Regions from separate parts of the Chelatococcus sp. GCM10030263 genome, predicted to be linked through region 1. Evidence: riboswitches for the same ligand, from Rfam matches in the RefSeq annotation. Region 1 holds a riboswitch; the other holds the start of a gene.
What was found. Region 1 has a riboswitch for glycine ahead of gcvT (glycine cleavage system aminomethyltransferase GcvT). Riboswitches for the same ligand answer to the same signal wherever they lie in the genome.

Region 2: linked by a shared signal. The riboswitch ahead of gcvP (aminomethyl-transferring glycine dehydrogenase) and the one ahead of gcvT (glycine cleavage system aminomethyltransferase GcvT) in region 1 are both predicted to bind glycine.

What each region holds. Positions count from the first base shown of each region.
Region 1 covers NZ_JBHTDB010000009.1:183,994-191,671, forward strand. The annotation lists gene ACFQU1_RS19710 (chromosome segregation SMC family protein) at 1-563, shown strand, start outside; gene ACFQU1_RS19715 (AtpZ/AtpI family protein) at 807-1,178, shown strand; gene ACFQU1_RS19720 (F0F1 ATP synthase subunit A) at 1,240-1,989, shown strand; gene ACFQU1_RS19725 (F0F1 ATP synthase subunit C) at 2,034-2,261, shown strand; gene ACFQU1_RS19730 (F0F1 ATP synthase subunit B) at 2,345-2,893, shown strand; gene ACFQU1_RS19735 (ATP F0F1 synthase subunit B) at 2,897-3,376, shown strand; gene gcvH (glycine cleavage system protein GcvH) at 3,571-3,945, opposite strand; gene gcvT (glycine cleavage system aminomethyltransferase GcvT) at 3,968-5,107, opposite strand; glycine riboswitch at 5,290-5,381, opposite strand; gene ACFQU1_RS19750 (hypothetical protein) at 5,437-6,021, opposite strand; gene ACFQU1_RS19755 (FAD-dependent monooxygenase) at 6,220-7,678, opposite strand, start outside.
Region 2 covers NZ_JBHTDB010000009.1:487,094-494,771, reverse strand. The annotation lists gene ACFQU1_RS21200 (multidrug resistance efflux transporter family protein) at 1-539, shown strand, start outside; gene gcvP (aminomethyl-transferring glycine dehydrogenase) at 736-3,621, opposite strand; glycine riboswitch at 3,885-3,979, opposite strand; gene ACFQU1_RS21190 (ABC transporter permease) at 4,009-5,760, opposite strand; gene ACFQU1_RS21185 (extracellular solute-binding protein) at 5,972-6,973, opposite strand; gene urtA (urea ABC transporter substrate-binding protein) at 7,541-7,678, shown strand, end outside.

The DNA of each region.
Region 1 (7,678 bases):
TCGCCGGCGAACGTGACGACCTCACCGAGGCGATCCGGCGGCTGCGGCAAGCCATCGCCAGCCTCAACCGAGAGGGCAGGGAGCGCCTGCTCGCCGCCTTCGAGGTGGTCAACGGCCATTTCCAGAAACTCTTCACCGAGCTCTTCGGCGGCGGCACCGCGGAACTGACCTTGATCGATTCCGACGATCCCCTGGAGGCCGGCCTGGAGATTCTCGTGCGGCCACCGGGCAAGAAGCCCCAGGTCATGACGCTTCTGTCGGGCGGCGAGCAGGCCTTGGCGGCAACCGCGCTCATCTTCGCGGTCTTCCTGACCAATCCCTCGCCGGTCTGCGTCCTCGACGAGGTCGACGCGCCTCTCGACGACGCCAATGTCGAGCGCTATTGCGAGCTGCTGCGCAACATGGCGCGCCAGACGGAGACCCGCTTCATCGTCATCACCCATAATCCGATCACCATGGCGCAGATGGATCGGCTGTTCGGGGTGACCATGGCCGAGCGCGGCGTCTCGCAGCTCGTCTCGGTCGACCTTGAGGTAGCGGAGCGTATCCTCGAAGCGGGGTAATCGGCGCACGCCACCCGGGCTTTTGTCACGATTCTCGCTCGCGACGCTGTTTCCGCTTTAAAATCAAGCGATTAAACTTTCCCGCCGCATTCTTGACACTCTCCGAAGTGGTCACTATTGTGCGCCGCGTTCATGGAGCGTTGAACGTCTTGCCGACACCCTTGACAAAGAGTGCCGGCTTGAGCTTTGCCTGCATGAACCGATTGGTCCGCGCCGTTGTGCGCCGTTCATCAAGGACCCGCCATGGCCGGTGACGAAAAGTCGCCAACCGGGAGCGAGCCTCCGGCCGGGTCCAGCGATCGCGAGCTTGCCAAACGGCTTGGCGATCTTGATAAGCGGCTCGCTGCGGCCGAGAAGGCGACCACGTCCTCTTCGGGAGGGGCTGGGTCTGGCGGTGCGGCGGATGCGTCGTCGCTTGCCGGTGCCTTGCGTCTCGCTGGGGAGTTCGTGGCCGGCGTCATCGTCGGAAGCCTGCTCGGTTGGGGTCTGGACTATGCCCTCGGAACCTCACCCTGGGGGCTCATCGTCTTTTTATTGCTCGGCTTTGCGGCCGGCGTGATGAACGTCATGCGCGCAGCCGGGTTCGTGCGATCGGGGCCGGATAAGCGGACCTGATCTTGGGAGCGGAGTGCGACGGCATCGCCGGCGCGTAAGGGAAGCGGGAGCCGAGCGGCCGATGGCCAGTCCCACCGAACAATTCGCGATCACGCCCCTGTCGGGCCCGCTTTTCCACGTCAACGACACGCCGATCCATTTCACCAATTCCGCCGGCTTCATGGTCGCGGTGGTGGCGATCGTCGCGGTCTTCTGCCTGATGACCTCCGCGCGCCGCGCGCTCGTGCCGGGTCGGCTGCAGAATGTGGGTGAGCTCTTCTACGAATTCGTCGCCAATACGGTACGCCAGTCGGCAGGCCATGACGCGATGGGCTTCGTGCCTTTCGTCTTCGCGCTGTTCAGCTTCGTGTTGGTCGCCAACCTCCTCGGCCTTCTGCCTTATTCCTTCACGGTGACGAGCCACATCGTCGTCACGGCGGCGCTGTCGCTGCTCGTGATCGGGACGGTCATCGTCTTCGGCTTCGCCAAGCATGGCCTCGGCTTCCTCAAGCTGTTCGTGCCCTCGGGCGTGCCGGGATGGCTTCTGCCGATGCTCGTCCTGATCGAAGTGATCTCGTTCCTGTCGCGGCCGATCAGCCTCTCGGTTCGTCTCTTCGCCAACATGCTGGCCGGGCATATCGCGCTCAAGATCTTCGCGGGCTTCGTGACTGCGCTGCTCGCCGCCGGCGCCTGGTCCGTCCTGTCGCCGCTGCCGTTGCTTCTGACTGTCGCGCTCACCGCGCTCGAGATGCTGGTGGCGGTTCTGCAGGCTTATGTTTTCGCCGTGCTGACCTCGATCTACCTGCACGACGCCCTGCATCCCGGCCACTGAAGACGACCGGCCGGCCTTTCCGTCACCCCTGAAGGAGTACGTCCATGGATCCTGTTGCAGCCAAGTACATCGGTGCGGGCCTTGCCTGCTTGGGCATGGCCGGTGCCGGCATCGGCCTCGGCAATCTGTTCGGCCAGTTTCTGTCCGGCTCTCTGCGCAACCCGTCTGCGGCCGATGGCCAGCGTCCGACGCTCCTTCTGGGCTTCGCTCTGACGGAAGCGCTCGGCATCTTCTCGCTGCTGATCGCTCTCCTGCTGCTCTTCGCGGTCTGACGCGCGAACACTGGCGGTGACGGCGGTTGGGCCTTCGGACGGGCAGACGTCCGAGGGCCTCAAGCGCGATTTGGAGTTGAGGAATGGCCGAAACGGTCACGACTGAAACCGGCGTTGCCCATGAGGGCGCGCATGAGAGCGGCGGTTTCCCGCCGTTTCAGACCGAGACATTCGCGTCGCAGCTGTTCTGGCTCGCGCTGACCTTCGCCTTCCTTTATTGGTTCGTGGCGAAAGTCGCCGTGCCGCGGCTCGGTGGCATCCTGACGCAACGGCACGACCGGATCCAGGGCGACCTGCGCGAAGCGATCGCCGCCAAGAAAGAGGCGGAGGCCGCCGGCCTCGCCTATGAAGCTGCCCTGTCGGACGCCAAGGCGCGCTCGCAGGCGATCGCAGCCGAGACCCATCAGCGTCTGCAGGCAGAGACCGAAGGCAAGCGCCGGGAACTCGATGCGGCACTTGCGCAGAAGCTCGCTTCGGCCGAGGAACTCATCGGCCAAACCAAGACAGCGGCGCTCACCCATGTCGAGGGCATCGCCAATGACGCTGCGGCAGCAATCCTGCAGCAGGTCCTCGGCGAACAGCCCCCGGCCGACGAGGTCGCGGCTGCCGTCAAGGCGGCGATGAAGGGCTAAGCCATGGACGCAGAATTTTGGGTTGCGGTCTCCTTCGTCGTCTTTCTCGGCGTGGCGATCTATTTCGGCGCCCACAAGACGGTTCTCGTCTCGCTCGATGCCCGCACCAAGCGGATCGCGGACGAGCTCGAGGAAGCCAAGCGCTTCCGCGCCGAGGCCGAGGCGCTCCTGAAGGAATATCAGGCCAAGCGCGCGGCGGCCGAGACGGAGGCGGAAGCCATCGTCACGAATGCCCGCGAAGAGGCTCAGCGCATCGCCGAGGAGGCGCACCGCCGCATGAACGACTTCGTGGTGCGCCGCACGGCCGCGGCCGAAGCCAAGATCGCCCAGGCGGAAGCCCAGGCGGCGGCGGAAGTGCGCGCTGCGGCCGCCGAGGCGGCGATCCGCGCATCGGAGACCGTGCTCAAGAAGGCCGTGCAGGGCGAGAGGGCCGATGCCATCTTCGAGGCGAGCCTCGCCGGTGTGCGCTCCAAGCTGAACTGAACGTCGCGCGGCCGCCGTAACGGGTGGCCGGTACAGAAAACCCGGTTCCGAGAGCTCGGAACCGGGTTTTTTGTTTGATCGGTACATGGTGCTGACGGGGAAGGCTGAGTGGACCTCCTTCGGGAGGGCCACAGCCATCCGCCAAGGCTCGCCTGGCTACCGCAGGTCCGACCCAGATGCGGCTCCGTAAGCGGTCAGCTCACGGACTTCACATAGTCCTGATAGGCTTCTTCGGTCATGAGTGCCTCGAACTCGGCAATGTCGGCGAGCTTCATCTTGAAGAACCAGCCCTTGCCGGTCGGATCCTCGTTGATCGTTCCGGGCGCCGCTTCGAGGTCGGGATTGACGGCGACGACCTCGCCGGCGAGCGGGGCATAGACCTCACTTGCCGCCTTCACGCTCTCGACCACGGCGGCATCGTCACCCTTGGCGAAGGTGGTGCCGACTTGCGGCAATTCCACATAGACCACGTCGCCGAGCTGCTCCTGGGCGTAGTCGGTGATGCCGACGGTCGCGGTATCGCCGTCGAGGCGGATATATTCGTGGTCTTTCGAGTAACGGGTGGTCATCGGGCTTCTCCGGAAGATTGGCTCAACGTTTATAGCGATGGGCGACGAAGGGCAGGGGGACGATGCTGGCGGGCATGAGCTTGCCGCGGACAGAGAGCTGCACCGTGGTGCCGACGCCGGCGAAGTCGCTCACCACATAGCCCATGGCGATCGGCCCGCCCGCCGTCGGCCCGAAACTGCCGGACGTCACCTCGCCGATGAGCTGGCCGGCTTCATCCACAATCTGCGTTCCCTCGCGCGCCGGAGCACGACCCTGCGGCAGGATGCCGACGCGCTGGCGCAGCGGCCCATCCGCGAGTTCCTGCACGATGCGAATGGCGCCGGGGAAACCGCCTTCCGTGCGCCGGCGTTTCTGGATCGACCAGGCGAGCCCGGCCTCGATGGGCGAGGTCTCCTGGTTGATATCGTGGCCATAAAGACAGAGGCCGGCTTCCAACCTGAGCGAATCGCGCGCGCCAAGGCCGATGGGCTCGACCTCCGCCTCCTTGGCGAGCAGATCCCAGAGCGCAGGCGCGTCGCTGTTGGACACCGAAATCTCGTAGCCGTCCTCGCCCGTATAGCCCGATCGCGAGATGACGGCGGGAATGCCCGCGATGCTCATGGAGGCGACCGCCATGAAGCCCATCGCTCCGGCCTCTGCGGCATGGCGGGCGAGAACCTCGGCGGCTTGCGGGCCTTGCAGCGCAATGAGCGCGCGATCATCGCGCCGTTCGAGCCTCACCTCCTCGGGCAGGTTCAGCGAAAAATGGACGTAGTCCGCCTCCTTGCAATCGGCATTGACGACGAGCATCAGCTTGCCGTCGTCGGCCGGGTCGGACGAGCGCGACACCATGAGGTCGTCGAGAATGCCGCCCTGCTCGTTCAGGAGCTGGGTATAGCGCTGGCGTCCCGGTGCGAGATTGACGATGTCGGCCGGCACGAGCGCTTCCAGCGCGCGGGCGGTCGTGGCGTGGTCGGGGCCGACGAGCACCGCCTGGCCCATATGCGACACGTCGAACAGGCCGGCGGCCGCGCGCGTGTGCAGATGCTCGGCGAGAATGCCCTTGGCATATTGGATGGGCATGTCATAGCCCGCGAAGGGCGCCATCCGCGCTCCATGGGCCACATGCCAGGCGTGAAGAGGTGTTTGCTTGGAGAGGTCGTCGCTAGACTGGCCCGCCATTCCAGATCCTTCCACAAAAGGGACGCTCGTGGACATCGCCGCCGAGATCGGCGACTTGACCCGCAGCCGGGCCCATGCGCACCCCCTCTGTCTCGGGACCTGAGAGATTTCCCGTGGGCGTCCACGGTTACCCCCGTCGGTGGATGGGCCTCCACAGGAGAACCATCTCTTTCCAGAGTGTCAAATCCCACGCGGTCCCTTGTGCCTGAGCGTTTCCGGGGTGGTTGCGCCTTCGGCGCCGGACCATCGGTCCGGGCTCTTCCGCGGGAATGAACGACCAGCACCGTCATAGGGGCTCGGTTCGATCTGTCAATCGCCCTCTGGCCGGCTCAACGCCGCCGCGGCCGGGCGGCGGCTTCTGCCGTATTGCCGAGGCCGACGGCAATCGTCACCGTACCTTCACCAGGCGGCACGGTGATGCCTTCCTCGACGACGTTGAAGATGGCGCGATCCTCGCCGGCGGGGATGCTGACGGCGACGGTCCGTGTGCGATTGGCGACGACTGTCGCGCCGCGCTTCACGAGCACATGCACCGGCACGGAGATGCGACCGACGGGAGCGCCGCCGACACCCAGCAGGGCGAGGCCTTCGACCCCGACCTTGAGCTGATAAGCGCCGTCGCCAGTCGCCGTGCATTCGCGGGCCGTGTCGTTGATCGAGACCTGATAACGCGGATTGTCGCCGCCGGCGCGAATCGCGGCGCCGCCGTCCGTGATGTCGACGGACGGACAATTGACTTCGTACTCCGGGGTCGCCATGGGGGCTGGAACGGTGGCGCCACCGTAGAACAGGAAGTTGCTGAGCTTCGATCCGCCTTCGCCCGTCGAGCCTGTGGACGAGCAGCCCCCGAGCGCCGCGGCCAAGGCCAGAACGATTGCGCTAGTCCGGAGCCCCGGCCCGTCGAGGTGCCACATCCGAGCCATCCCAAGCATACGCGACCTCCGTACGTTCATCAGAACCTTTGCCTTTAGCACTCCTCAGCGGAGAGCCATAGGCAGGCCGTATCGAAAATCGGGGCCGGGAAGGGGCGATTTGTCTCGGAGCGCTGCGGGACAGGCTGCGCAGAAGATCGCCTGGCTTCCGCGAGTGCGCGAACTCACGTGCGCGATGTCTCACGTGCGCAATGTCGGAGGGGGAACAGGTTCATGCGCCTGATCTGGGGCGCCGAACCATCGCGACGCGGCTTGAGCAGCTTCGTCGGCGTTCGGGGCGCCTTCACTGGCCCAGGCGACGAAGCCATCGGGGCGCACGAGCACAGCGCTCAAGCCCAGCCTGTCCTTGGCGTCACTGACTACATAGGTGATCCGATCACCCCAGCGGCTTGCCAGCGCCTCAAGCGGCGCACGAGCGTCAAAGTCCAGAAGAAGGCCTTTGCCGTTCTTGAGGAGCGCGCCAATTTTCGTCCCGTCGACCAGTTCGAACGCGGGAACGCTGCGCCCCACGAGCGGGTGGCCGTCGCCGAGATCGTAGCGGAGGGAAACACCCCACACACGCTCGGCGAAGTAGGTCGCACCGTCGCGCGTGTCGATGAGATCGCGGATAATTGCCTCGAGCGCGCGCGAACTCCGGCTCGGCCGCATGATCGCGACTTGGGCGCGCGACCAGTCGAGGATGTCCGCCCCTACCGGATGGCGTTCACTGAAGTAGCTGTCGAGCAGACCGGCCGGCGCGTCGCCACGAATGGTGGCAGCCAGCTTCCATCCAAGGTTCATGGCATCGCCAAGTCCGAGGTTGAGTCCCTGGCCGCCCAAAGGAGAATGGATGTGCGCGGCGTCGCCCGCGATCAGTACGCGCCCTCTCCGGTAAGCCGTCGCCTGGTAGGCGCGATCCGTCCACGTGGTGGCGAGCTTGAGTTCGGTGACTGTGACATCGATCCCGGAGACACGGCGCAACACCGCCTGCACATACTCGCGCGTGATCGGCTCGATTCGGTGGAATGCGCCCCCGTCGAACTCGACCATCGCGATCGTTCCGGGCCGCGCGTAGGTATACATTCCGGTCGGCGTGTAGTGGCGGCCCAAACGGAGCTTGTCCGGATCGGCCATCTCGACTTCAACGGAATAGCCGGTGAACTCGGGAGCGGTGCCGACGAACTCGAAGCCCCCGACGCGGCGAACGGTGCTGCGGCCGCCGTCACATCCAACGAGCCAACTTCCGCGGAACGTCTCGCCGCCGGCGCGAACGGTTACATTGTCGTCCGAGGGGTCGAGGTCCTCGACGCCGAGGCCGCGCTTGATCTCGGCTCCCATCGCGCTGGCCCGTCCGGCCAAAGCGGATTCGAGGGACTCCATGTCGACCGCCATGCTCGCGCCAGCCGGACTTGGCAAGCGGTAAGGCCACTTCGACGGGTCGATGTCGTCCTCGTAGAACTGTATGCCGGCGAAATGACCGGCGGGGCGGCGCGGCTGTTGCATCCAATGCGCACCCGCCAACGCACTTCTGCCAGAGGCATCCCTCGCGCGTTGCGCCGCGGCGATGTCGTCCAGCAACCCGCGACGGTAAAAGGCTTCGACGGTGGGCACCGAAAGACCGCGCATGCCCAACGGAAGCCGCTTCAAGGGCGAGTGCGGA
Region 2 (7,678 bases), 300 kb from region 1:
TCTTTCTCGTCGTGATCTTCGCCGGCATCGTCATCATCAATCTCAACCAGATCGCCCGTGGCGCCGAACCGCACCAGATTATCGCGGGCGTCCTGCCGATGCTGGTCGCGGCCGTCGCCTATCCCGTCGGCAACCAGCTTCTGAACCGCGCCAAGCACGCCGGCGGCGCCGATGGCGCCCTCCTCGCCGATCCGGTGGCGGCCGTGCTGCTGCTGACGCTCGGCTCGCTCCCCTTCTTCGCGGTGCTCGTCGGAGTGACCCTGCCACCGCCGCCGAGCACGGGCCAGATCGCCAGCACGGCGGTCATCGCGCTCGTCGCCGGCGGGCTCGCGACGACGCTCTTCCTCTATGCGCGCAATCTCTCGCGCGATCCCTACCGGATCGCCGCCGTCGATGCGACGCAGTCGGGCGAAGTGGGCTTTGCGCTCTTGGGTGAGATGCTCTGGCTCGGCGCGCCGGCGCCCAACCTCCTCGGCTGGCTTGGCCTTGCCGCCGTCATGGGCGGGCTCGTCGGCTTCACGCTGAAGAGCCGGGGGTGAAACGCTCACGCCGTCATCCCGGAGCCGAGCGGAGTGAGGCGTCCGGGATCCAGAAACGATGTCGCTCGTCGCTGGCTCAGTCGCTCGGAAACGCGTTCAATCGTTGATCCGCATCGGTTCTGGATCCCGGACACGGCCTTCGGCCGTTCCGGGATGACCACAGAACGATCCGGCGCTCGATGGATCCCCCCCGCCCCTATTCCGCCGCCTGCTGGTATTCCTCCATCGGCGGGCAGGAGCACATGAGGTTGCGGTCGCCATAGGCATTGTCGACGCGGTTGACCGGCGACCAGTATTTGTCCTGCCGCTGGGCACCGCGCGGGAAGGCGCCTTCGGCGCGGCTGTAGGGCCGGTTCCAATTGTCGTCCGCAAGGTCGTGCACCGTGTGCGGCGCATGCCGCAGCGGGCTCTGCTCCACCGGCCAGCGCCCCTCCTCCACCGCGCGGATTTCGGCGCGGATGGCGATCATGGCGTCGATGAAGCGGTCGAGCTCGGCCTTCGATTCCGATTCCGTCGGCTCGATCATGAGCGTGCCCGGCACGGGGAAGCTCATGGTCGGCGCATGGAAGCCGAAGTCGATGAGGCGCTTGGCGACGTCGTCCACCGTGACGCCCGAGGTCTCCTTGAGCGGCCGGAGGTCGAGGATGCATTCATGCGCCACCCGGCCGTTCCGGCCGGCATAGAGCACGGGATAATAGGGGCCGAGCCGGGCGGCGATGTAATTGGCATTGAGGATCGCGACCTTGGTCGCGAGTTCGAGCCCGTCCGCCCCCATCATCAGCATATAGGCGTAGGAAATCGGCAGGATCGACGCCGACCCGAAGGGGGCCGCCGAAACCGGTCCGACGACGGAGCCCAGTTCTGGCCGCTCGGGATGGCCCGGCAGGAAGGGGGCGAGATGGGCCTTCACGCCGATCGGCCCGACGCCCGGACCACCGCCGCCATGCGGAATGCAGAAGGTCTTGTGCAGGTTGAGATGGCTGACATCGGCGCCGTATTTGCCCGGCCGCGCGATGCCGACCTGGGCGTTGAGATTGGCGCCGTCGAGATAGACCTGGCCACCGTTGGCATGCACGATGTCGCAGATGTCGCGGATCTCCTCCTCGAAGACGCCATGCGTCGAGGGATAGGTGATCATGATCGCCGCGAGATCGCCCGCATGGGCTTCCGCCTTGGCGCGCAAATCGGCGAGATCCACATTGCCGGACTGGTCGCAGGCAACGACCACCACCTCCATGCCCACCATCTGCGCCGAGGCGGGATTGGTGCCATGCGCCGAGGATGGGATGAGGCAGACGCGGCGGTGGCCCTCCCCGCGGCTGAGGTGATAGGCGCGGATGGCGAGAAGCCCCGCATATTCGCCCTGGGCACCGGAATTCGGCTGCAGCGACACGGCGTCATAGCCGGTGATGACCGCGAGCTTGTCTTCCAGATCCTTGATCAGCGCCGCATAGCCGTTGGCCTGTTCGGCCGGCGCGAAGGGATGGAGCGACGAGAAGCCGGGCCAGGTGATCGGCATCATCTCGGCGGTCGCATTGAGCTTCATGGTGCAGGAGCCGAGCGGGATCATGGCGCGGTCGAGCGCGAGATCGCGGTCGGCGAGCCGGCGCATATAGCGCAGGATCTCCGTTTCCGAGCGATAGCGGTGGAAGACGGGATGCGTCATGAAGGTGGAGCGGCGGCGCAGGTTCTCCGGCAGCGCGCTCTCGGCCGTGACTTCGCCGTAGCGCAGCGCGCCGCCGAAGGCCGCCCAGACAGCCTCGACATTCGCCTCGGTCGTTGTCTCGTCGAGCGAGATGCCGAGCCGGCCGCCCTCGCCAGGCAGGACGCGGAGATTGATGCGGCTTGCCGCGGCGCGCGCAACGATCTCGTCGCGCCGGGCGCCCGTCGAAACCGTGAGCGTATCAAAAAAAGTCTTCTGCTCGGCGGGGAAGCCGAGCTTGGCGAGGCCGGCCGCAAGCCGTGCCGTCTTGGCATGCACATCGCCGGCGATGGCGGTCAGGCCCTCAGGGCCGTGATAGACGCCATACATGGAGGCGATGACGGCGAGCAGAACCTGCGCCGTGCAGATGTTGGAGGTCGCCTTCTCGCGCCGGATATGCTGCTCGCGAGTCTGCAGGGCGAGCCGGTAGGCGGGCGCCCCGCGCACATCGACCGAGACACCGACGAGGCGGCCGGGGAGCGAGCGCTTATGGGCGTCGCGCGTCGCCATGAAAGCGGCATGCGGGCCGCCGAAGCCCATCGGCACGCCGAAGCGCTGGCTCGATCCGACGGCGATATCCGCGCCGAGCTCACCCGGCGAGGCGAGAAGCGTCAAGGCGAGGAGATCGGCGGCAACGCAGGCGATGCCGCCGGCGGCCTTCACGGCGGCGATCGGCTTGGCGAGGTCACGGATATGGCCCTCGCTGCCTGGATATTGAAAGAGCGCGCCGAAGACGGCGCTGGCGTCGAGATCACGCTCGGGATCGCCCACCACGACCGTCCAGCCGAGCGGCTCGGCGCGGGTGCGCACCACGGCAATCGTCTGGGGATGGCAGCCGGCATCAACGAAGAAGGCCGTCGCCTTGGATTTGGCGACACGTTTGGCCATGGTCATCGCCTCGGCGGCGGCGGTGCCTTCGTCGAGAAGCGAGGCATTGGCGACGTCGAGGCCGGTCAAATCGGCGACCATGGTCTGGAAATTGACGAGCGCCTCGAGCCGGCCCTGGCTGATCTCGGGCTGGTAGGGCGTATAGGCCGTGTACCAGGCTGGATTTTCCAGGATGTTGCGCTGGATGACGGGCGGCGTGACCGTCCCGTAATAGCCCTGGCCGATGAGCGAGGTGAAGACCTCGTTTTGCCCGGCGATCCGGCCGAGTTCGGCGAGCGCCTCGCTCTCGGTGAGGCCGCGGCCGAAGGGCAGCGGCTCCGCCTGGCGGATGGCGCGCGGCACCGTCTCGGCGATCAGGCCGTCGAGATCGGGCGTGCCGACCGCCTGCAGCATGGCGACGACGTCCGTCGCCGACGGGCCGATATGGCGCCGCGCGAAACCGGACCCGGTCCGGCCGAGAAGGGAGTTCAGATCAGTCATCGGAGGCACCATCTGGCAGCAGGGGTACGCGCGACGCCGGAGACCGGCTCGGAACGGAGATCCGCATGTCCGCCGGAAGCAAGCCACGCGCCACCACCCGCCGCAGACATGGTTGTCGGCGGGCGAGCCGGACGTCACGTCCGGGCATGGCAACGGGCACGCTTCCTTCGGCCATCGCGGCCTCCGTTATGCGCCCCATCTGTCTGTTTGCCTGAGAGTGTTATCCCGTCGGCGGGCGCCGGAGCTCTCGAGCTCGCGCCTCTCTCCAGATGTCATTCTCCACAGCGGTCCTTCTGCCTGAGAGTTTCCGGGGCGGTTGCTCCTTCGGCGCCCGGGACGTTAAGCCCCGAGTCTCTCCCGCTGTGGCAGGCCGGCAAGCTACTTGAAACGGTCGAGAAGTCAAAGCACTCCTTCGCGAGCGGCCGGAAATCCACTGCTATCCGGCATCTCCGGTATCACGGCGGCAGTGGCTTCGCGCTCACGCCGCCAACCCTCACGCCCGAGCCGGGCGAGCAGCATCACCGGCAGGAAGCCGACGGCGACGATGAGGAGCGCCGCGATGGCGCCGTCCTCGTAGGTGCCGCGCGAGGCTTCCGCGTAAAGCTGGGTGGCGAGCGTCTCGAAATCAAGCGGCCGCAGAAGAAGCGTCGCCGAGAGCTCCTTGACGCAGTCCACGAAGACGAGCGCGGCCGCCGAGAGAAGAGCGGGCCAGAGCAGCGGCAGATGGATTCGCGCGACGAGCCCGCCGGAGGAAGCGCCGAGCGTCAGCGCGGCGTCGTCGAGCGTTTTCGGCAGCTTGGCATAGCCCGCCTCCAGGCCGCCGGCGGCGAGCGGCAGGAAGCGCACGACATAGGCATAGACGAGAGCACCGCCCGTGCCGGAAAGAAGCAGCCCGGTCGAGAAACCGAATGTCGCCCGCATGAAGCTATCGACGGCATTGTCGACGGTGGCAAGCGGCATCATCAGGCCGATGGCGAGCACGGTGCCGGGCACCGCATAGCCGAGGCTCGCGGTGCGCGCGAGGGCGGCGGCGAGGCGGCCGCCGACAAGCCGCAGGGTCGCCGCGATACAGAGACCGAGCAGCAGGGTAACCAGCGTCGCAACCGCCGCGAGCGAGGCGGTGTTGCCGATGGCCTCGACGAGGCTCGGTGACAGCCCGGCGAATTGCAGGCGCTTGCGCGCCTCGTTGACGAGGTGGAGCGCAGGTGCCGCGAAGCCGATGATGATCGGCAGCGCGCAGATGGTGGCGGCGAGCACGCCGGCCATGCCGTGGAGGCGCTTCGGCACCAGCCGGCCGGGCTCGGCGTCCGCATAGCGGCGGTTGCGGCGCAGCCCGCGTTCGAGAAACATGAGGATGATGACGAAGGCGAGCATGAAGAGCGCAATCTGCGCCGCGCCGGCAAGGCTCGACCGGTTCACCCAGGTGGCGTAGATCGACACTGTCAGCGTGCGCACGCCCAGGAATTCCGATGCACCGATGTCGTTGAGCGCCTCCAGCAGGGCGAGGCTCACGCCGGCCGCAACGGCTGGGCGGGCGAGCGGCGCGGCGATACGGACGAAGGTAGCGAAGCGCCCTGCCCCCAGCGAATGGGCGGCCTCGATCACGCCGCGCGCCTGAAGCAGGAATGCCGCCCGTGCCGTTCCATAGACATAAGGATAGAGCACGAAGCTGAGCAGCAGGATGCAGCCCGGCATGGAGCGGATGTCCGGAAAATTGAGGTCACGCGGGCTCGACAGGCCGAGCACGGCACGCAGCAGGCTCTGAACCGGCCCAATCGGATGGAGAAGGTCGAGATAGGCGAAGGCCACGATATAGGTCGGCATGGCGAGCGGCAGCAGCAGCGCCCATTCCATGAAGCGACGGCCGGGGAAATCATAGGCGACCACGAGCCATGCGAGGCCCGTGCCGATGACCGTGACGAGAATGCCGACACCGAGAAGGAGGATGACCGTCTGGCGGGCAGCCTCCGGCAGCACATAAGCCAGAAGATGCGGCCACAGGCCGTCCGAACTGCCGCTCGCCACCAGCAGGACGGCCAGAAGCGGCGCCACCGCGAGAAGCGCAATGACCGCGGAGGCCGCGAGCCAACCGGCGGCAGCCTGCCGCGGCCGGCGCGGGCCGACCGAACGGAACGTCGCGGACTTAGTCACGGCGAAGCGCTGGCGTCCGCTCTCCCCGGCGCAATTCGGGGGCTCCGAATTGCGCCTTTTTCCGTCAGGAAGTCGGATATATCCGATTTCCCTGCGAGGAGAGGAACAGGGTGAGGTGTGTGATTCTTAAATGGCAAGATATCCCCCTCACCCGGCCGCTTTGCGGCCAACCTCTCCCGGCAAGCGGGGAGAGGTGAAAAGGCCGAGCTCCTCAGTCGTCGAAGGCGACTTTGTCGGCGAGCTCGCTCGCGACCTTGCGATAGCGGCCGATGGCCGTGAGCTCGGAGGGATCGACCGTGAGCGTGCCGAGGCTCGCGATGATCGGGTCGGCGGGAACGCCCGCCTTCACCGGATATTCGAAATTGACCTTGGCATAGAGCTCCTGAGCCTCGTCGGAGACGAGGAAATCGAGAAGCTTCACGGCATTGTCCGCATTGGGCGCATTCTTCGCGACCGCGGCGCCCGAGATGTTCACATGCGTGCCGCCGCCGGCGAAGGTGGGCAGAACCACATTGATCGCCTCGCCCCATTTCACCTGGTCGGGGCCGCCTTTGCCGGAGCGCATCAGCCCGACATAATAGGAATTGCCGATGCCGATATCGCAGATATCGCCGAGGATGTCGCGAGCCACCTCGCGGTCGCCGCCGCCGGCCTTGCGCGCCAGATTGGCCTTGACGCCCTTGAGCCATTCTTCCGTCTTCGCCTCGCCGTGCTTGGCGATGTAATTGGCGATGAGGGCGGTGTTGTAGGGATGCTGGCCGGAGCGAATGCAGACCTTGCCCTTCCACTTGGGATCGGCAAGCTCCTCATAGGTAAAGCTGGTGAGCTTCGTTCGCTCCTTCGACGCGTAGAGAACGCGCGCGCGCAGGGACAGCGCGAACCAGCGCCCTTCCGCATCGCGGAGATTGGCGGGGACTGCGGCCTCGAGCGCCGGCGACTTCACGGGCTGAACGACGCCCTTGTCGACGAGGTCGATGAGATTGCCGAAGTCGACCGTCATCAGCACGTCGGCCGGTGAATTGGCACCCTCGGCCGCCACGCGTTCGGCGAGCCCGTCCTTGACGAACAGCGTGCGGACGTTGACGCCCGATTTTTCCGTGAAAGCGTCCAGCAGCGGCTTGATCAGGCCCGGCTCGCGGGTGGTGTACAGCGTCACCTCTTCGGCCGCCGAGGCGAGGGTCGGGAAGCCGGCCATGCCGATGAGACAGGCCATGCGCAAAAGTCGAGCGATGGTCATGAGCACCTCCTTGCCGCCGCAGGAAACGACCGCGGCCGATTTCTCTTGGTCATATTTTGCAGAAGAAGGCAATGCAGGCGCGAAACAATAGAATAGTTCCAGTTTTTGTTTATTCTAAACTAAAACTACAGACGTGCGGTCCGGCAGATGCAGACCTCGCCGAAGCGGTATGCAGCCCCAATTGCGGATGGGCGATCCCGGCATCGCCGGTCGACGGGGAGCGCTCAATTTTGAGTGATTGCACCTGTCGCCGCACTCTTGCTCCCGGAAAATGCCGCGCCAGTAGCCTTACTGCTCGATCGGCGAGCAGAAGGGCCGGCCCTTCGCGAGCGTGCCGTCATTTTAGGCAGACCCGGTGCCCGAAACTTGGTCAGTGTGAACTGCCTCTGCCGGAGCCTCGTCGGTCGAGTCCCGAAAAACCGGCAAAACCCGGCGGCTGCCGGGGCTGAACCTCCGTCCCCACCTCCAGCTTCGCCCTGGCACAAGCCTTGCGAGGCCTTGCAGGCCAACATTTGCAGAGGATGGGAGACGCCAAACATGACAATGGGTTTGAGATGCGCCTGCACAGCGCTGGCCCTCGCGGCCGGGCTTACCGTCTCGGGAGGCGCCGCCCGGGCCGCGGACGACACCATCAAGATCGGCATCCTGCATTCCTTGTCCGGCACCATGGCGATCAGCGAG